Regions from separate parts of the Halalkalibacter sp. HAAS-P014 genome, predicted to be linked through region 4. Evidence: riboswitches for the same ligand, from Rfam matches in the RefSeq annotation. Region 4 holds a riboswitch; each other region holds the start of a gene.
The links. A riboswitch is a leader RNA that binds a small molecule or an ion and turns the genes downstream of it on or off. The one in region 4 is predicted to bind thiamine pyrophosphate.

Region 1 (5,083 bases), on a different contig from region 4:
CTTCAAGAAGTTGGTCGGCAATGTGAATGGCAGATGCATAGCCGGTTGCATATTTATAAACATAAAACGGACGATAAAAATGAGGGATTCTCGACCAACCGTATTTCACTTCTTCATCGAAGACAATTTCATCGCCATTAAAATCTCTAAAAATAGACTCATATATCTCGTTAAAGACATCGGCATTCAACGGTTCACCATTTTCTGCTTTTTCGTGAGTCACCTTTTCAAATTCAGCAAACATCACTTGTGTAAATAAAGTACCTCTAAAACTGTCAATGAAATGATTAAGCAAATGCTTCTTCATCTTTTCATCTTCTGTTGTCTTCAACAAATACCGAATTAACAATACTTCATTCACGGTAGAAGCAACTTCCGCAACAAAGATCGAGTAACCCGCCGTGATCTGTGGTTGATGATTGGAAGAATACCATGAATGCATAGCATGACCACATTCATGAACAAGTGTAAATAAGCTATCAAGGTCATCTTGATGATTTAATAACACAAATGGATGTACGCCATACAGTCCTAAGTTATAGGCTCCAGATCGCTTACCAGGTGTTTCTCTCACATCAAAATAACGTTTCTCTTTAAAGCTACGAAGCGTATCGACGTATTCTTTGCCAAGAGGTTCTAAACTTTTTAGCATCGTTTCATATGCCTCATCAAAAGAAATGTCTTCTTTGACATCCTTTACCAAAGGAGCGTTTAAATCATACTGCCGTAACTCATCAAGTCCGAGCAACTTTTTACGAATCTTTGCATAGCGATGCAATGGTTCAATATTTGCTTTTGTTGACTCAATTAAGTTATCATACACTTCCTTAGGAACATTGTCTGAGAAAAGAGATTTTTCTAAAGCTGATGGGTACTGACGCATTTTTGATAAGGTTACATTGTTTTTGATCGCAGAAGATAGAGTAGATGCGATCGTATTTTTCAACTGGACATATGGTTTGTAATATGCTTTATAAGCCTCACGACGTGTATCACGTTGTTCATCTTCTATTAATTTTGAGTACATCCCTCTAGTCAGTTCGACCTTTTCTCCCTCTTTATTAGTAACCTCGCCAAATTTAATATCAGCATTATTAATCATACCAAACGTACTGCTTGGAGCAGATAAAGCTTCTCCTAGATCAGAAAGAACCTCTTCTTTCTCCTTTGTAAGGACATGTTTTTTATAACGGAAAGATTCTAATAAATCTTCTTCAAAATATGATAAGCCATCTACTTCTTTTATATATCCTCTTAGCGTACTTTCGTCTAAGCTCAATAAGAAAGGCATAAAAAACGATGTCGCTGAACTAAGTTTTACACCAAGTGCTTTTGCTCGATCTAACAATGCCTGTGCTTTTGAGTCTCTTGTATCAAGGTCCCCTTGTAGCATGGCATATACATAAAGCTTTTTGAAGGTGTAGCTCGTTTCCTCTGTTAAAACCAAATATTCATACAAAGACGTAGCATTAGTAATTTCTCCGTCAAAGGCTTTTAAACGTCCAACCCTCTCTTCGACCGATTGAAAGTCCTGGTCCCATTGTGACATTTCTGAATAAATATCATCCAAATTCCATTTTTCTTGTAACGGCACTTCATCCCTAGACTTATATGTTGCCATTTAATCAAACTCCCTTCAGGCTAAGCGTGTATACTTATATGGTATATGTTACTACATTTTCCTTAAGTATCAAAAAGCTAGAGAAAAAAGTTTGATTCTTTTTCTCTAGCTCGGATGTATTTACAATATAATGCTTCTATTCTTTTTATACACTATTTGCATTAAAATCTCCCTAAAAAAACCTTATTGATAGATCGAACCTCCTGAACTCTTAAATTGTTCGGCTTTTTCTTTCATTCCTTTTTCAATGGCTTCGCTAGTCTCGAGGTCATTCTCTTTTGCAAATTGACGAATATCATGGGAAATTCTCATACTGCAAAACTTCGGTCCACACATTGAACAAAAATGGGCGGTCTTTGCTCCTTCTGCAGGCAGAGTTTCATCATGATATTCCAATGCTCTTTCAGGATCTAATGCTAATTTAAATTGATCTCTCCAACGGAATTCAAAGCGAGCTTTAGACAGAGCATCATCACGCACGCGTGCCCCTGGATGTCCTTTGGCCAAATCAGCTGCGTGGGCGGCAATTTTATACGTAATGACCCCTTCACGGACATCTTCACGATTTGGCAAACCTAAATGCTCTTTAGGTGTCACATAACAAAGCATCGCTGTACCAAACCAGCCGATCATCGCTGCACCAATCGCTGATGTAATATGATCATAACCTGGTGCAATGTCAGTCGTTAAAGGTCCCAATGTATAAAATGGAGCTTCGTGGCACATTTCCAACTGTTTATCCATATTTTCTTTGATTAAATGCATCGGAACATGCCCTGGACCTTCAACCATTACCTGTACATCATGTTCCCAAGCAAGCTTCGTTAATTCTCCTAGCGTTTCGAGTTCAGCAAATTGTGCTTCATCATTGGCATCAGCAATGGAACCAGGACGCAAACCATCACCTAACGAAAAAGCAATATCATACGTTTTCATAATTTCGCATATCTCTTCAAAATGTGTATATAAAAAGTTTTCTTGATGGTGATATAAACACCATTGTGCCATTATCGACCCACCACGTGAGACAATTCCTGTTAAACGTTTTGCAGTTAATGGTACATATCTCAAGAGGACTCCTGCATGAATCGTAAAATAGTCAACTCCTTGTTCGGCTTGTTCTATTAATGTATCTCGATAAACTTCCCATGTTAAGTCTTCAGCAATTCCTTTAACCTTTTCTAATGCTTGATAAAGAGGAACCGTCCCAACTGGAACAGCTGAGTTACGAATAATCCACTCCCTTGTTGTATGGATGTTCTTCCCTGTTGAGAGATCCATCATTGTATCAGCGCCCCATCTAGTCGCCCAAGTCATCTTTTCCACTTCTTCTTCTATCGATGAGGAAACCGCAGAATTCCCAATATTCGCATTTATTTTCACGTGAAAATTGCGCCCGATAATCATTGGCTCCGTTTCTGGGTGATTAATATTAGATGGAATAATTGCTCTGCCTGTTGCCACTTCTTCTCTTACAAACTCTGGATCTACATTTTCTCTAATCGCGATAAATTCCATCTCAGGCGTTACAATTCCTTGTCTTGCATAGTGCAATTGTGTTACATTCTTGCCTTTTTTCGCACGTAGTGGTTTCCGTTTCAAGCTTGGGAATACATTATCATTCGCACGAGAATCACCCTCTGTTACATAACCATTATCTTCAGGCTTACTTTCTCGACCTTCATATTCTTCAACATCACTACGCTCTTCAATCCATCTTCTTCGCACTGTAGGCAAACCTTTAGTAATATCAACTTGGTAAGTATCATCAGTATACGGTCCACTCGTGTCATAAACTCTTACAGGTGGGTTCGCCTCTTTTCCAACCGTTCCCGTTGTAGGACTTAATTCAATTTCACGCATTGGAACTTGAATATCTGGTCTCGATCCCTCAACATATACTTTTTTACTACCTTCAAAACTGGACATAATCGAAATGTTTTTCTCGTTCAATGAAGATGTGGACATTATATTCTCTCCTTTTTTTAATAGAAAGGACGAGATCTAGAACACAAGAAGGAAGTATGTAGATACGCAAAAAAGCCGGGAACCACAAATGTGGTTGGACCCGGCTAATTAAAGAAGTAAATTCATAAAATGATGACTAATAAACTTCCCCACGCTGGTATGAGCCAGATCAGGTCCAAAGGGTCAACAATCTTTAACGCTCTTGTTTCTCAGCCCAGCTATTTGGACTCCCCTAGTTATTTCTATTATTTTTTTGATTTCGTTTCCAGTATATAACAAGAACAGTAATAAAGAAAGAGTTTTCTGAACAAAACGTTTTAGTCATATCGATTCGTGCCCACTTATAATGGTTTCACCCCACACTTTATGTTAATCTTTTATGGAATATGTAGGATAGGAGGAACTCTTATGAAGCCTAAAATCATTGTCTATATGAGAGTCGATGACCGAGTCGTTAAAGAATTAGAAAAAGAATTTGATGTTACAACATTTAAAAACCATGAATATATTGGTGATCCACATTTTGATAGAGCCCTAGAAGAGGCAGTAGGTATCATAGGGCTTGCGCTAAAAGTTGATAAAGCCTTATTAGACCGTGCACCTAACCTTAAAATAGTCTCTAATGTTTCCGTCGGCTACGACAATTTAGACATTGAAGAATTGACAAAAAGAAAAATCCTGGCAACAAACACCCCAGGAGTTCTGGATGATACAACTGCCGACGCCATTTTTGGCATGATAATTGCTGCAGCAAGACGGATTCCTGAGCTCGATCACTATGTAAAATCAGGAAAATGGGATATTTCCTTACAACCTGAGCAGTACGGGGTAGATGTCCATCACAAAACGTTAGGGATCATTGGGATGGGTAATATTGGTTCTGCTATCGCCCAAAGAGCTCATTTCGGTTTTGGAATGAACATTCTTTATCATAACCGGAGAAGAAATGAAGAAGTAGAAAGAAAATATAAAGCTAGCTATAGTGAATTAGATCAACTATTGGCACAATCTGACTTTGTCTGTTTAATGGTTCCAGCTAACAAGGAAACGGAAAAAATGATCAGTACTGATGAGTTCAAGAAAATGAAACAAACGGCGATTTTTATCAATGGTTCACGGGGCAAAAATGTCGATGAAGAAGCACTTTACTACGCCTTAAAGAATGGTGAAATTCATGCAGCAGGCATTGATGTATATACGAAAGAGCCAACCGATCCTAAGAACCCTCTTTTGAAACTACAAAACATCGTCACGTTACCACATATCGGTTCGTCGACAACTGAATGTGAATTTAATATGTCAAAACTAGCAGCTGAGAATTTAACAAAAAGCTTAAAAGGAATCAAGCCACCAAGCTTGCTTAATGAAGACACTTGGTAACTTCATACAAAATAAAAAAGGGTATAAATCATTTCTGATTTATACCCTTATGTAGTTAGTCATTCCATTGAACAATCCAGATCCTAGTTTGTCCTATTGTACAGTTCTCTTAAG
Region 2 (5,083 bases), on a different contig from region 4:
ACAAGATCTCGTTAATAAACTAAAAGAAAAAGAGAAAGAATTTGATGATGTGTTAAAAATGGGACGTACACATCTCCAGGATGCTGTGCCAATTAGGTTGGGACAAGAATTCGGTGCGTATCAACGTGTATTGAATCGTGACCTTAGTCGAATAAAAGGTTCTGTAGAGCATTTATATGAAGTAAATATGGGAGCGACGGCAGTTGGGACAGGACTAAATGCAAAACCTGAATATATTGAAAAAATAGCTGGGTATTTAAGCGATATTACTGGTTATCCATTTGAAACAGCGGAAAACCTTGTGGATGCCACCCAAAATACAGATGCTTATACTGAAGTTTCAAGCGCATTAAAAATAATGGCCATTAACTTATCAAAAATGTCTAATGATCTGCGATTAATGAGTTCAGGGCCACGAACAGGTTTAAACGAAATTAACCTACCTGCAAGGCAGCCAGGATCATCTATTATGCCTGGAAAGGTAAATCCGGTAATGTGTGAAGTTGTGAATCAAATCTCTTTTCAAGTCATAGGGAATGATCACACAATAAGTCTTGCTTCTGAAGCGGGGCAATTAGAGCTGAATGTAATGGAACCAGTATTAGTTTTTAATTTATTGCAATCATTGTCAATTTTGCAAAATGGTATTCGTGTTTTTAGGGAGTTTGCAATAGATGGAATAACGGCTAATATTGAAGGGTGTCGCGAGATGGTTGAAAGAAGTGTAGGGATTGTTACAGCCATTAACCCACATGTAGGTTATGAAGTTGCTTCAAGAGTAGCAAAGGAAGCCATCCAGTCGGATCGCCCAGTTCGAGAAATTTGTTTGGAAAAAGGGATCCTTTCTGAAGAAGAATTAAATGAAATTCTTGATCCGAAAGAAATGACGAATCCAGGAATTGCTGGTGCTAGATTTATGCAGGGAGACAGTTAAAAAGTGAGAGCCATATAGGAACTTATTTCTAGTTCTGTGTAGCGTCTCCACAAGAAAAAGGGTGACTCAAACGTTTAGCTTCTATGAAATTGTAGTGCAACCGTTTATTTTTCTCTGCGCTATAAAGTAATAATTTAGAAGCTAATACAGTTGAGTTGCCCTTTTTTTGAAAATTACTATTTGTTGAAACGTTTAAAAGGCTTCAATCGTCTATATAGTATCTAAAGACAATCATGTGTATGAAGGAGGGTAGAGGGAATTGATGAAACGGCTATTTTTTAGTTTAATTATACTTCTTATAGTTTCAGCGTGTACTCAATCTTCATTAGTAGGTCAGCCGTTACCGAAAAGTTTGATGGAACTTCCCAAAAAGCGTGATATACCGTTCTCTTTTTTCACAGGTTCTCAAATTATTCCAATTCAAACAAATACTCGTGTTACAGAAGTCATGAGTTGGTATGACGGTGAGACAATTTTATATTTGCAAGAACAGGATGACGTGTCTGCAATTTATAAACATGACCTTTATTCAGGGGAGTCTTCACTTTTTTTTGATACGGAAGGTTGGATTGTAGATATCATCGCTAACGCTGATCATACGGTTTTTGCCATTCAACACATTACGTCAGATAATGAAGCAAGACTATTACTATTGGATCAGAATGGTGAGATAAAACAGACCATAATGGGATATGGGGAAGAGTATAGTATCTACTGGAATCCTTATAAGGTTGAGACGTACGTTATGGTAGCTTTTTTACCTAATTGGGAATACGAAACTTATGTGGGGAATGTAACAAATAATGAAATATCACAAGTAAATCTTGAACAGTCTTATGTTCAATGGATATCGCCTACAAATGTCGGTTACTTAAAATGGGATGAATTTGAACCTGGCTATCAAGCGCCATTATATGAAGTGAATGTCGAAAATGGAGAGATAAATAAATGGGAAGAAGCTGTAATTGCTTTTATGAGCTTCCCCGATGGAGTGTCGCTTTCTGTAACGGTTGACTCAGTTTACGATTTAGCATCCCAATACACTTTTTATCAAGAGCAAGAAGCTTTCCGTTCTATTGAGGTCCCTATTTTGAACACATACTCTGAACAATGGTGGATACCTTTTTATACTTATGACGATTGGAATGGAATTTTTTATTATTTACGGCCCAAATATAGTAGTGATTTCTTTAGCTATGAAGATGGCTTTGAGTTAATTGCTTATAATGTGGATGCTGATTCTGAAGAAAAGATAACTACATTAGAAAAACATGTTCCACTTTCAATATCTCCAGGAGGTTCTTTTCTTTTACTAGGTGAACGTTATGAAAATGCTTATGATTTATCAGAACAAGTGGTGGTTCCCATTTGGAACGGTTAGTTGGGAAATACTTCCCCTCTTGCTTTTTTACAGTAGTCTGTCATAATAAATAGTAATAAGTTCTGTATTTTAAAGACTAGGGGTGTCCATAACGATGGACTGAGAAGAAGGTGTTGCCTTTTACCCTCATACCTGATCTGGATCATGCCAGCGTAGGGAAGTCGTATTAGTCGTATTCCGTATGTTCGGGGTGCGACTTTTTTGTATTACAGATAGAAGGTGGGAGACCTATGAGAGAGTTTAAGCTATATGCGATAACCGGAGAAGAATTTCATCAAGGCCGTGACTTAACTGAAGTAATGGAAGAAGCGATTCTTGGTGGTGTGGACATTATTCAACTGCGTGATAAGAACAGCAGTAAACGAGATGTTTTAAGAAAAGCTAGAGCGTTGCGTGAACTTACAAGTAAACATGATGTTTTATTCATTGTTAATGATCATATCGATGTAGCCCTTGCTGTTAATGCAGACGGAATTCATCTTGGACAAGATGATTTACCTCTTTCTGATGCTAGGAAGATAATGGGGCCTGATAAAATTATTGGAATATCGACTCATCGTATTGAGGAAGCACGTGAGGCTGAAGTTGGAGGTGCTGACTATATTGGAGTAGGGCCAATTTTTCATACAAATAGTAAAGTAGATGTTGTAGATCCAGTAACAACAAATTATATTAAACAAGTTGTTTCCGAAATCAAGATTCCATTTGTAGCTATTGGTGGAATCAAACTGCATAATGTTGATCAAGTGCTTGATGCTGGAGCAACTCGAATTTGTATGATCTCTGAGATAGTAGGAGCTAAGGATATTAAAGGGGTTTGTGAGAGTTTTATCAAAAAATTAGCTGAAAGGGAGAGTGAATAAGGTGCGTTTGATTATTAATGGAGAAGAACATAATCTAGAAGTTTCTACACTTGAAGAAGTTGTGACTTATTTCAATCTTGAACCACATCTTGTCGTGACAGAAGTAGATGGAATGATAGTTGAGCAAGGGGAATGGTCAGATACTAAAATAATAGAAGGAATGAAAATTGAATTAGTTCAATTTGTCGGAGGGGGATGATCGGATGAAAAAAAATAAGCTTACAATTGCAGGTAAGGAATTATCCTCTAGGTTTTTCCTAGGAACAGGTAGGTATCCAAATCCCTTTGTCCAAAACGAAGCTATTAAAGCATCGGAAGCTGAGGTACTTACATTTGCCATTCGGAGAGTAAATCTAGATGCGCCGAATGAGGACGCAATACTGCAACATTTAGAAGGAATGTCATTTACGTATTTACCGAATACATCAGGTGCAAAAACGGCTGAAGAAGCAATTCGAATTGCAAGGCTTGCTAAAGCATCTGGTCTAAGTGATTGGATAAAAGTGGAAATTAGTGTAGATGAAAAAACACTTTTACCAGATCCTATTGAAACCCTTAAAGCAACGGAGGTTCTTGCAAAGGAAGGATTTGTTGTCTTACCGTATACATCGGATGATCCCGTTCTTTGTAAGAGGTTAGAAGAAGCTGGCGCGGCAGCTGTTATGCCTGGGGGAGCACCTATTGGAACTGGCTTAGGTATTTTAAACCCGTATAATCTTGAATTAATCATTGAGCAAGCTAATGTACCAATTATTGTTGACGCTGGACTCGGGTCAGCCATGGATGTAGCACAAGCAATGGAGTTGGGGGCAGATGGAGTTTTAATGAACACACCTGTAGCTAAGGCAAAGGACCCGGTGAATATGGCAAAGGCGATGAAGTATGCAATTGAGGCTGGGAGACTTTCCTATGAAGCTGGTCGAATTCCAAAAAAGAAATATGCTACAGCTAGTAGTGGCTTAACGACACTTGTTTCAAAATAGTAAGTAAATTGGGGGAGTATTAATGCAAGAGCGAGTAATTATACTAGGTGGAGGTGTCGTTGGGCTAGCAACTGCGTTTGAACTTAGTAGAAGAAATTATGATGTTACTGTGTTAGAAAAAACAACGTGTGGTGGACAAGCATCTGGAGCAGCAGCAGGGATGCTTGCTCCTTATTCTGAGATTGGCGAAGACCCAGATGATTTCTTTCGGTTCTGTTTGGATAGTTTACGTATGTATAAAGGGTGGCAGCAAGAAGTTAAAAACATCTCGAAAATGGACTTTGAATTTTCAGAGAGTGGAAGTATTCATGCAGTCTACCATGATGCTGATGTTTTGGCACTCGAAACAAGGCAGTCATGGCAACGTGAGTGGGGAGCAGAAGCAGAACTGATTTCAGATGAACGATTGTGGAAAATGGAACCGAAGCTAGCAAAAGATGTCAAGGCAGCTATGTATTACCCTGAAGAAAGTCATGTGTTTGCTCCTGACTATGTTAAGGCACTAGAGATAGGCTGTCGTTTAAATGGAGTCCAAATTTATGAAAACCTTGAACATGTAGAAGTAGTGGATTATAAACAATCAGTAACATTACGGTCTAAGGATGAGCGTGAATATACGGGTGACCGGTTAATTGTTTGTTCAGGTGCATGGTCTAGTGAACTAGAAGAAACGTTCGGTTTGAGAATTCCGATATACCCTATTAGAGGTCAAATTTGTGCGTATGACGTAGAGGTTGATTGTATCAAACATATTGTTTATACAAGTCAAGGGTACCTTGTTCCAAAGGCAAATGGAACGCTAGTTAATGGAGCATCTGAAGATATTGCAGGATTTCGTACAGATGTAACTGATAAGGGGATAGCCCGATTAACAAACTGGAATAAACATGTATTTCCATTTTTAGAGCAAGAAAAGCCTTTT
Region 3 (5,083 bases), on a different contig from region 4:
GAAGCTGCCAATAATGCTACAGTCGGAGGTTCTTTAATCCCTTTATTTTCGTTAGGTATTCCTGGCTCAGGAACTGCAGCAATTCTCTTAGGTGCTTTGTTAATGTTCGGACTACAACCAGGACCACGTTTGTTTGAGAATTCAGGTGATATCATTTGGACAGTTATTGTAGGCTTATTTTTAGCCAATATTTTGCTTCTTATACTAAATACTGCTTTTGTTCCTTTATTTGCCAAGTTAATTACAAAGTCTGATCCATATCTAGGACCAATAATTACGGTGCTTTGTGTATTTGGCGTTTACATGATTAACTATCGTATTTTTGATATAGGGATTATGGTTGTTTTTGGAATCCTTGGTTATATGATGAGAAAATTAGATTTCCCATTATCCCCATTAGTATTAGCGGTGGTTCTTGGACCGTTGATGGAGAGTAATTTTATGCAGTCAATGATGATTTCCAATAATGATATGGCTATTTTCCTAACTCGGCCTATTACATTGGTCTTACTCCTTGCCAGTGTGGCTATTCTATTATCTGTTGTTATTAGAAATTTAATTGCATGGAAAACGAAAAGTTCATAAAGGGGTTGTAAGAGTTGCATAAAGCTGTTTTAGTTACAAAGTATGGAGATTCAGGGGTTTTGCGTTATACAGACGTAGAAATGCCACCACTAGAACCCAAACAAGTTTTAGTAAAAGTGGAAGCTACAAGTATCAACTTTGCTGATATTAAAGGAAGACTTGGAGTTTATCATGGTACAGAGAAAATTCCCTATATTCCGGGACTGGATTTAGTAGGCATTGTTAAGAAGGTTGGATCGAAAGTGAGTTCTTTAGAAGTAGGACAGAAGGTAATAGCATTTCCTGTTAGTGGATCATACGCAGAATACGCTGTTGCTGTTGAAGAACTAACATTTCCTATAAGTAAGAGTCTTGATACAGAAACAGCTGCAGCATGCCCGACTGTTTCATTTACCTCTTATCAATTACTTACAGATTGTGCCAGAATAACAAAAGGTGAAACTGTTCTAATTCACTCTGCTTCGGGTGGAATTGGAACTACAGCCATTCAATTAGCAAAATTATTAGGTGCAAAAACCATTTTTGGTACGGTAAGTAATAATTTAAAAAAGACTGTTGCAATTGAAGCAGGTGCAGATTATGTATTTAATTATCGAGATGAAGATTTTACTAAGAAAATTCGTAAACTTACCAATAATCAAGGGGTCGATATTATTTTAGACTCATTATCAGGTGAAGTATTTAATGAAAGCCTTACTTGTCTTTCTATGTTTGGTAGAGTTGTCAATTTTGGAAATGGAAAAGGAGCTGCAGGGGGAGAAGTAAATACATTGGACTTGCATGGAAGTTGCCGATCTGTAATTGGCTATAGCCTAGGGACAACGATAAAACATAGAATGGAACGATTAAAGGATACAGCAAATGCTATTATTCCACTTTTAGAAAGTGGACAATTAAAAATGTTTGTAAGCAAGAGTTTCAAATTAAAAGACGCTGCATTGGCGCAAAACTGGGTTGAAAATAGGAATAATGTTGGGAAGGTTATTTTATATCCTTGATAAAACACATGAATAATATTCATTTCATCGAAACAAACCACTTTTTAGTTGTTTGTTTCTTTCGAATTAAATTTGCCTCACCGACTAAAAAAATGGACGATCGTAACAATCCCATTCTCTGTGAGATGGTTGCGATCGTCTTTATGTTCTGTGCTACCGGAGCCCTTTTTAAAGAGATTAATAGTAGATTTTGTCATTTGCGAGCTCAAATGCCAACCTAGTTTTCATCTAAAATAAATATCCATGACTGAGGCTAATAGCTAGCCTTCTCTTGTCTAGTTATATAGAATATATCAGCTATCAAGAACTTATAGATGTCTTACATTAAATCGATGTTTAATGATTACCCTAGGTAGGGAGTTTATGTTTGTAGTTCGTTTCACTGTATAATTTTTTTTTTTGCTTACTTTTCTCCTAAACGCCGAATATTGTCGAATTCGATAAAGTATCTTTTGATAGTGTGAGATAGATTACAGATTGGATTTTTCTGTTGCAATAGACTTTAGTGTAGGGAGGTGCTTTAACATGGAACTGAATATATCTAAACAAGCAATGGAATGGTTTTCAAAGGAATTTCAATTTAATACGGAAAGGAGCATTCGTTTATTTCCACGATATGGTGGCTTAGGACGAATGTATAATGGTTTTAGTATTGGAATCTCAAATGAGGCTCCTGTAAATTATGGGCCAAGATTCGATAGCGAAGATAAAACGTTTTATGTTGAAGAAGTTGATTCTTGGTATTTTAATGATTGCACAATACAATTAGATGTAGAACAAGATGAACTAAAGATCATGGTAGTTTAATATCATTTGTGAAGTTTTTAACTAATAAGCCGGTTTAATGCGAGGCTACTGAAAAAGGGTGCCTTTCCCTTTTTCAGTGGTCCTTAGGCAATGTGCAGAGCCGTTACCCTTTTTTGAAAGCCTTGCCATGAGTGGGTTTCTCATAGTAAGGCGCGTAACGTGTGGAGCCATTGCGCTTCTTCGAGGTACTTTTTCAGCGCCTCAGTTTAATGCTGGCTTATTAGAAGTACTGTTAATACAGTGTTCTGATTCAACAAATGTTCAAACTTTTTGCTTAGTAAGCATGCTATAATGTAGTTAGAAAGAAAGATAAAAACAGAAAAAAGTTAACACTGTAGGAGGCTCAACCATCTGCGTTGGTTCCGTTAAAAAAACGTAAAACCAATACTAGCTAAGAGTGGTTAGAATTTTGAAACATTTAATCTAACGGCAATTAGTACGGGCATGAAGTCCATGGATGAATGAGCAAAAGATTTTATCAATGTAAAAGTGTTTAGAAAATCAATCAAGGTATCGTGATGTATGGATATGGTATTTCAATAACCTACGGAACGAACAAACATCACAATTAAATGCTTTATAAAATCAATTTTACCACTGATGTACGGATCGAAAAATAAAGCAATGATTTTAAAAAGTGATGTTAGACTGGTTGGGTCTCCTAAGGTGTTAACGGTTGAAAATCTAGCTAACAATAGCTGGATTTTTTTTACTGAAAACTAGGTGGAAGAGGTCATTGGGGGATACGACTCAATCGAATATCATTAACCATTTTTCTTCTTTATTTGACAAATTGTCTGAAGCCTTGTGGAAAGAACCTTTCAATAGTGATATGATATGAGAATATAACATGAGTTTCTTTTTGCCACTGGGGGAGCTGTATTGGCTGAGATTAAGGTATTTCCCTTAAACCCTTTGAACCTGAACTGCGTAATCGTAGCGTAGGGAAGTGGACATCATATTATGAGCTATTTTTTGAATACATAGTTTTTAAGTGATGACCACTTTCTACATAGAAAGTGGTCTTTTCATTTATTTAATTAAAGAATATTGTTTAGAATGGGAGTGTTACGTATGGTAGAAGGTTATATAGCCCTAAAACAAAAATTAATTAATTTTATTAATCAGCCGAGTTCAACTGAAGAGGAATTTAACAGGATGGCATTACAGTTGTTTCAGTTTCAATATGAACATAATCAGCCTTTTCGTAAATTTTGTAGAAAGCGTCGTGTTTCTCCAAGAAAAGTGAAACATTTTCTGGAGATTCCTCCTGTTCCAATTGATGCATTTAAATTAACAACTTTATCATGTAATCCAATTGAAGACGCTGAAGCCGTTTTTATGACAAGTGGGACAACGAATCCACAGAAGCGTGGGAAAAATTATCATCGTGATTTGGACGTGTATGACCTTTCGATGAAAACTCATTTTAAACCATATGTTTTACCTGATCTTGATAAAGTAAAAATGTTTGTCCTCTTTCCTGAGAAAGACGAGATGCCGAATTCATCGTTAGCTCATTATTTACATCTTGCGAAAAAAGTGTTCGGCACAGATGACAGTATGTATGTATTTTCTAAATGTGGTTTTGAAGTAGAAAATCTTATTAAGGAGATTCAATTAGCAGAGAAAAAGGACGAACCCGTTCTTTTAATTGGAGCAACATTCTCGTTTATTCATTTACTAGATGAGTGTAAAAGTAGAAGTCTTCAATTCAAGTTACCTAAAAAAAGTAGAATCATGGATACGGGTGGAGCGAAGGGACGCTCGCGCGAAATTGAACCAATGGAGTTTAAAAAAGAGATGAGCGATTTGTTTACGCTGCCACTAGAAATGTGTATCAATATGTATGGGATGACGGAGTTAAGCTCGCAGTTTTATGACTCGAATCTACTTCCTTTTAACCAAGGAGGAAAATTAACGAAACAACAAGCGCCTCATTGGGTGAAAACGGTGATTCTTGATATCGAACGGATGGAAGAAAAACCTGTAGGAAAAAAAGGAATTATCGTTCATTATGATTTGGCCAATTATAATTCAGTCATGGGGATTCTGACAGAGGATATCGGGATAAAAGAAGAAGACGGTTTTTATTTATTAGGAAGGGCTGAAGGTGCAGAAGCAAAAGGATGTTCGTTAGCTGTTGAGCAATTTATGGCTTCTGCACAATCAAGTTCAGGGGAGAAGTTAAAAAGATGACAACAAGCTTCTCATGTTTTCATGTACCCAAAAAATGTGAAGGTCTTTTTGCTGATGCCCCCTCCCATACATTGCAATTTGAACATTATGGCCAGAAGTTAGAGTTGAATGTTCCAGAGCTTACTCCGTTTATGATAGAACATGTTATTGATACGCTCAAAGTGCAACAGGAAGAGTATTTACGAAAGCGTCATACAAACGAAATGATTGATCTTTTAAGTGAAGCAGTTGAGAAGTGGTTGGATCCCCGTTATAAATACCGTCAACTTGCCGAAGAGATGCTCCCGGTTATCACGGGGTATGATCAAGAGATGGTTCGTTTATACATAAGCCGATATTTAAGAATATTCCGGAAAGAGAAACTGCAACGTATGGTAGATGAAGATTTCCCGAATCCACTTATATTAGATGAATTTCGGCCACGAAAATCAGGGGGATTATATAGGGCATATGGACCGGAGTTGATCACTCATATTTTTTCAGGAAATGTACCG
Region 4 (5,083 bases):
AATCCGTTTTGCTCCAACGTATCTTGTTGACCAATAGGAACTTGATAAACTTACTTCCGTTATCCCAGAAGTAGTAACCATTACTAATGAATCAAATCCAGTATAAATACCAGACATGAAATAATTCCCATTAAAGAAGACAACATCGCCCGGTTGTAAATCTTCTTTTTCAACTGTATCTCCAATTGCCCACTGTTCGAGTGCTCTATCAGGTACCGATAACTGAAGGGCTTCATGAAAGACATAGTGGACAAATTGTGCTGTTGTAAATTGATGGATATTTTCTCCAACTTGATTTAATGCAAATTTCGCTACGGGGTTTGTCATCACTTCAAGATCATCAAAACGCTTAGCACCAATATATCGTTCATTCCAGTAAGAGCTCGTAGCTAAGTTTCGTTCTTCAATTCCTGAGGTTGTGACAATAATAAAGGACTCATGTCCAATGTGAATAGCAGGCATTAAGAAATTTCCTTGAAAGAAAAGAACATCGCCCGGTTGCAAATCATTGCGCTCAATCGATTGGCCCAAATTCCATTGAAGTTCGGCATTGTTAGGAAGAATGATTCCTTTAGCTTGCTCATACACATGTCGTACGAAAGCAAATGTGGTAAAACCGTCAGAGTTGGAACCTTTTAAATTGATTGCTGTTTGCACAACATTGGATTGTGATTCAACAAACTCAGAGTAGGTTGGTTTCATATTAATAGTAAGTAGAAGAAATAAAACTAGTAAAGTAGCTATTGATTTTTTCATAATTCACCTCTTATGTTCATCTAACAACAGATTAACATATTTTCACACAATTTCACTAAATATTTTGCAATTTATACCAAAATCCTATTATAATAGAATATAGAAAGTTAAATCCGTCTAGTTTATTAGTTGATAATCTAACAAAACAATTGTCTTTTCAGTTTAAAAAGCAGAGAGGTTGGAAAGGATATTAATAACACAAAATAGAATTAGTTAATTATTCAGAAAAATCAAATAACAAGGAGGGGTTTTATGATAAAAAGGATGTTTTTTTCAAAGCGAAAGAGAACATGGCACGACTACAATGCTTTTGAACGTAAAATGTGGGGACAACTCTTTAAGGAAAAAACAGCAGAGTTACGTAGGCGATATGGCCATTCAGTTGAATGTTATAAATTAGCGAAACAGTATGCAGATCGCCAAATGAGAAAGTTACGTTATGTGAAACAAGTATCTGATGTAAATAAAAGCACCGACGATATCGTAGCATTGTCTGCAAAAAAACAAGAAAAAGCCGATGAGATTGTAAGTAATTCGCTATCCTCTGGTGAAAAGTGCATCAAATGAACTGATTCACCTTGGCTTTAATCCCAATCTCAATTCTAAATTAGTGAAGTTGGGATTTGTCCTTTTGTTTTGACGTGTTTCTTCTATATATATAGCGTTATTTTTTGTTAGGTTATTCAATAACCAACAAAAAATAAGAGACACAAATCTACCTGATCTATGTCTCATACATTAATTATATTCTAACTTGAGATCAATAAAGCTCCGGAACTCTGCTAGAAAAGACAGGAACATCTTTTCGAATTTGAGTCGCTTCATTTAAATCTAATGTAACTGTTACCGTCTCTTCGTTTGTTGCAGATGCCTTTTCCACTGTATCTCCCCACGGATTAATCACCATTGATCGTCCAGCAAACTCAACTCCATCGTATACTCCAACCCTATTCGCACTTACAATAAAAAGCTGGTTCTCAATCGCACGCGCTTGTTGTAGAATTTCCCAGTGGCTTGCTCTTGCCGTCGGCCATTCTGCCACAACAAAGACAACTTCTGCTCCTTGTAAGGCCAAGGAACGAACAAGCTCCGGAAAACGAAGATCATAACAAATAATCACTCCTATTTTTCTGCCATCTAACTCAAACACCTGAACAGAATTTCTTCCACCTTTTAAATAATTATGTTCATCTAGCATCGGGACAAGGTGGATTTTATCATATGTATAGATCATTTCTCCTTTACGGTTATAGATGTATGAGCGATTATAAATGCCTCCCTCTTCTTTAACAGCTATGGAACCAGCGACAAGATTAACATTATGCTCATGTGCTAATTGTTTAAGGAATGATTCCGTTTCTGCTTTATCTGAATTGACTATTTCCTCTAACGTCGGAAGAGTATAGGCCGTTGTCCACATTTCTGGTAAGACGAGAATATCTGGCTGTTGTGATTTACAGACCGTTTCAGCCCACTCTTTTACCTTGCTCCGGTTATTTGCTGGTTTGCCTGGAATGATATCCATTTGGTAAGTAGCTATCTTCAATTATTTCTCCTCCCAAAAATCATTTTGCTTTCTATTCATTCTACTTCTTCTTTATTCTTACTATCCCTTTTTCTATACCGTAAATGTTTCATCGTATTAATTTTATCAACTTGACGGAAGCGTCGCAAAGCTTAATAATTTTTATATCGACTTTCACAAATCCTTAATTCTTAAGTTTTTCATTGAAAAAACACAGAAAAAAAGAGCTCATTAAGAGCCCTTTTATTCAAACTACTACGCTGCATCCGTTACCCCTCTTTGGCGTTTTGCCAAAAAGAAGGAAGGGTATTTTTTCGCTAACACGAGTAACACAACTAGCGTAATAATCATTTCAGGTAATAAGTTTGAGATGTTGTAGATAAAAGAATACAAGCTTGGGTTCATCCCTTCAGGCGCGTACTCTCCAAACCAGATAACACCTGAAGCAAAGTGACTGAAGAAACGAAGTGTCGTTGCAAAAATAAGTCCTACAACAATAGTAGTCGCACTAGGCACTGTTCCCTTTTTAAAAGCAAAAACACTAGCTAAGCCTAATACAAGATACGGCAACGGGTAATCAAGCAGCAACTGAATTGGATGTACAATATACCCACCTAATAAAAGGTTTAGTATTCCGACTAACAAGCCTGTCACTACGCCTACTTTCCACCCACGTCTAAATGCAATTAGAAAAATAGGGACCATTATTAGAGAGATAGATCCTCCCATTGGCCACAGTGCTCCAAATTTCACTTGCCCTAGAACAATTGCCAAACCAGTCATTACCGCTACCTCAATCATCGTTACTAATCGATCACGAGACACAAAAAAACCTCCCTTTTGATTTTATCCACAAGAGAAGGTTAAGTTAGACAGGAAAAATACGCGCAAAAATGCGCACGTTATTTTTTCAGCCACTTCCCTACGCTAGTATAAACTAGATCAGGTTCTTAGAGTTGAGGGTTCCCCTCTCTCAGTCACTTGACACCCCTAGTGGATAGTTATTTAATTCATAAAGTTCATTATAACATAAATGTCACTTTTCATAGCAACATAAGAACTTAAAGAAAGCGAAGAGAACAGAATTTCTGTTCTCTTCGCTTTCATCTATACAACCTTTTTCTTCCAAATCCCTAATATAAGAGCCGATACAATCGCACCTGCTAAAATAGCGATTAGATACATGAACCAGCTACCAGATACTAGCCCGATAACAAAGATTCCACCATGTGGCGCTGGTAACCCGATTCCGAATAAAGCTGTCAGACCACCAGCAACAGCTGAACCAATAATTAGCGATGGAATAACACGTCCTGGATCGGCTGCTGCAAATGGAATGGCCCCTTCTGTTATAAAGGAAGCACCTAAAACGTAATTCGTCTTACCAGCTTCTTGTTCTTGCTTTGTAAATTTACGTTTAAAGAACGTTGTCGCTAACGCAATCCCAAGAGGAGGTGCCATACCTCCTGCCATAACAGCAGCATGTGGGCCAAAGTTTCCAGCGTCAATCATGGCAATACCAAATGTAAAGGCTGCTTTGTTGATAGGGCCACCCATATCAATGGCCATCATACCACCAAGAACAATACCTAATAGCACCATATTTGTTGTACCCATTCCCCCAAGCCAGCTTTCAAGCCCACGGTTAATAGCACTAAGAGGAGTAATAAGCAGAAGCATAATCATACCTGTTAAAAAGATATTTAATACTGGATAGAATAAAATCGTTGTGATCCCACTTAATTGTTGAGGCAGACCTGCTAATAACTTTTTAACAAGAAGTGCGATATACCCTGCTAAGAAACCAGCAATTAGACCACCTAAGAAACCAGCTTCACCTGTTACGGCAATCAAACCACCTACCATACCAGCTGCAAAACCAGGACGATCAGCAATACTCATGGCGATAAATGCAGCTAACACCGGTATCATTAAAGCAAATGCATTATCTCCACCGATCGTCATTAACATTTGAGCAAATTCATTATCTAGCTCCAGATCAATCAAGAAGGATAGAGCAATTAGGATCCCCCCACCGACAACAAACGGAAGCATATTCGAAACACCATTCATTAAGTGTTTATAAAATCCACCACCGAAGCCGGCTTTTTCCTTAATTTCCTCGCCTTCGTTGCTTTCTCCTGAAACTGAACCTTTATAAACTGGAGCGTCACCGGAATTAATTTTCTCGATAAGCTCTTTCGGACGGCGAATCCCATCCGTTACCGGTCCCTCAAGGACTTTTTTCCCTTTAAAACGGTTCATTTCAATTTTTGTACTCGCAGCTACTATAATCCCTTTTGCATTTTCAATTTCCTCCGGAGTTAATTGATCTTTCACTCCACCTGAACCATTTGTCTCAACTTTAATTGTAAGGCCTTGTTTTTTCGCCTCGTCTTTTAACGCATCAGCTGCCATAAAAGTATGGGCAATACCTGTTGGACACCCTGTAACTGCTACAATATCGTACCTACCTTTAGCAGGAGCTTTTTCTGCTTCAATTTCTGCTGCTTGCTCTTGTTCCTTCTGATCAATAGCAGCAATGATATCTTCTTCTGACTTTGCCTTTAATAAAGCTTCACGGAAGTGTTCGTCCATTAAAAAAGTCGATAAACGTGAAAGTGTTGCCAAGTGTTCTTCATTTGCTCCAGCTGAAGCAGCAATCATAAAGAACAAATGGGTCGGCTGGCCATCAAGCGCTTCATAATCCAAACCATTTTCTGAACGTCCGAAAGCAATCGCTGGTGTTTTAACTGCCTCGCTTTTTGCATGAGGAATCGCAATCCCTTCACCCAGACCTGT

Region 1: it holds a riboswitch for thiamine pyrophosphate, as region 4 does, so the genes downstream of both, thiC (phosphomethylpyrimidine synthase ThiC) here and thiT (energy-coupled thiamine transporter ThiT) in region 4, are expected to answer to the same signal.
Region 2: it holds a riboswitch for thiamine pyrophosphate, as region 4 does, so the genes downstream of both, thiE (thiamine phosphate synthase) here and thiT (energy-coupled thiamine transporter ThiT) in region 4, are expected to answer to the same signal.
Region 3: it holds a riboswitch for thiamine pyrophosphate, as region 4 does, so the genes downstream of both, AC1FXZ_RS09260 (LuxE/PaaK family acyltransferase) here and thiT (energy-coupled thiamine transporter ThiT) in region 4, are expected to answer to the same signal.

The regions. Positions count from the first base shown of each region.
Region 1 covers NZ_JBWQTV010000002.1:104,316-109,398, reverse strand. Annotated here, with positions in the region: gene pepF (oligoendopeptidase F) at 1-1,621, opposite strand, end outside; gene thiC (phosphomethylpyrimidine synthase ThiC) at 1,805-3,589, opposite strand; TPP riboswitch at 3,719-3,833, opposite strand; gene AC1FXZ_RS01255 (2-hydroxyacid dehydrogenase) at 3,998-4,969, shown strand; gene ssuE (NADPH-dependent FMN reductase) at 5,063-5,083, opposite strand, start outside.
Region 2 covers NZ_JBWQTV010000016.1:189,559-194,641, reverse strand. Annotated here, with positions in the region: gene aspA (aspartate ammonia-lyase) at 1-934, shown strand, start outside; gene AC1FXZ_RS13770 (YqgU-like beta propeller domain-containing protein) at 1,197-2,315, shown strand; TPP riboswitch at 2,384-2,491, shown strand; gene thiE (thiamine phosphate synthase) at 2,546-3,178, shown strand; gene thiS (sulfur carrier protein ThiS) at 3,180-3,377, shown strand; gene AC1FXZ_RS13755 (thiazole synthase) at 3,382-4,161, shown strand; gene thiO (glycine oxidase ThiO) at 4,184-5,083, shown strand, end outside.
Region 3 covers NZ_JBWQTV010000011.1:128,052-133,134, reverse strand. Annotated here, with positions in the region: gene AC1FXZ_RS09275 (tripartite tricarboxylate transporter permease) at 1-585, shown strand, start outside; gene AC1FXZ_RS09270 (quinone oxidoreductase family protein) at 600-1,583, shown strand; gene AC1FXZ_RS09265 (HesB/YadR/YfhF family protein) at 2,109-2,390, shown strand; TPP riboswitch at 3,251-3,355, shown strand; gene AC1FXZ_RS09260 (LuxE/PaaK family acyltransferase) at 3,465-4,589, shown strand; gene AC1FXZ_RS09255 (acyl-CoA reductase) at 4,586-5,083, shown strand, end outside.
Region 4 covers NZ_JBWQTV010000021.1:151,207-156,289, reverse strand. Annotated here, with positions in the region: gene AC1FXZ_RS17285 (NlpC/P60 family protein) at 1-756, opposite strand, end outside; gene AC1FXZ_RS17280 (hypothetical protein) at 1,009-1,323, shown strand; gene AC1FXZ_RS17275 (carbon-nitrogen family hydrolase) at 1,517-2,302, opposite strand; gene thiT (energy-coupled thiamine transporter ThiT) at 2,537-3,106, opposite strand; TPP riboswitch at 3,184-3,283, opposite strand; gene AC1FXZ_RS17265 (PTS fructose transporter subunit IIABC) at 3,389-5,083, opposite strand, start outside.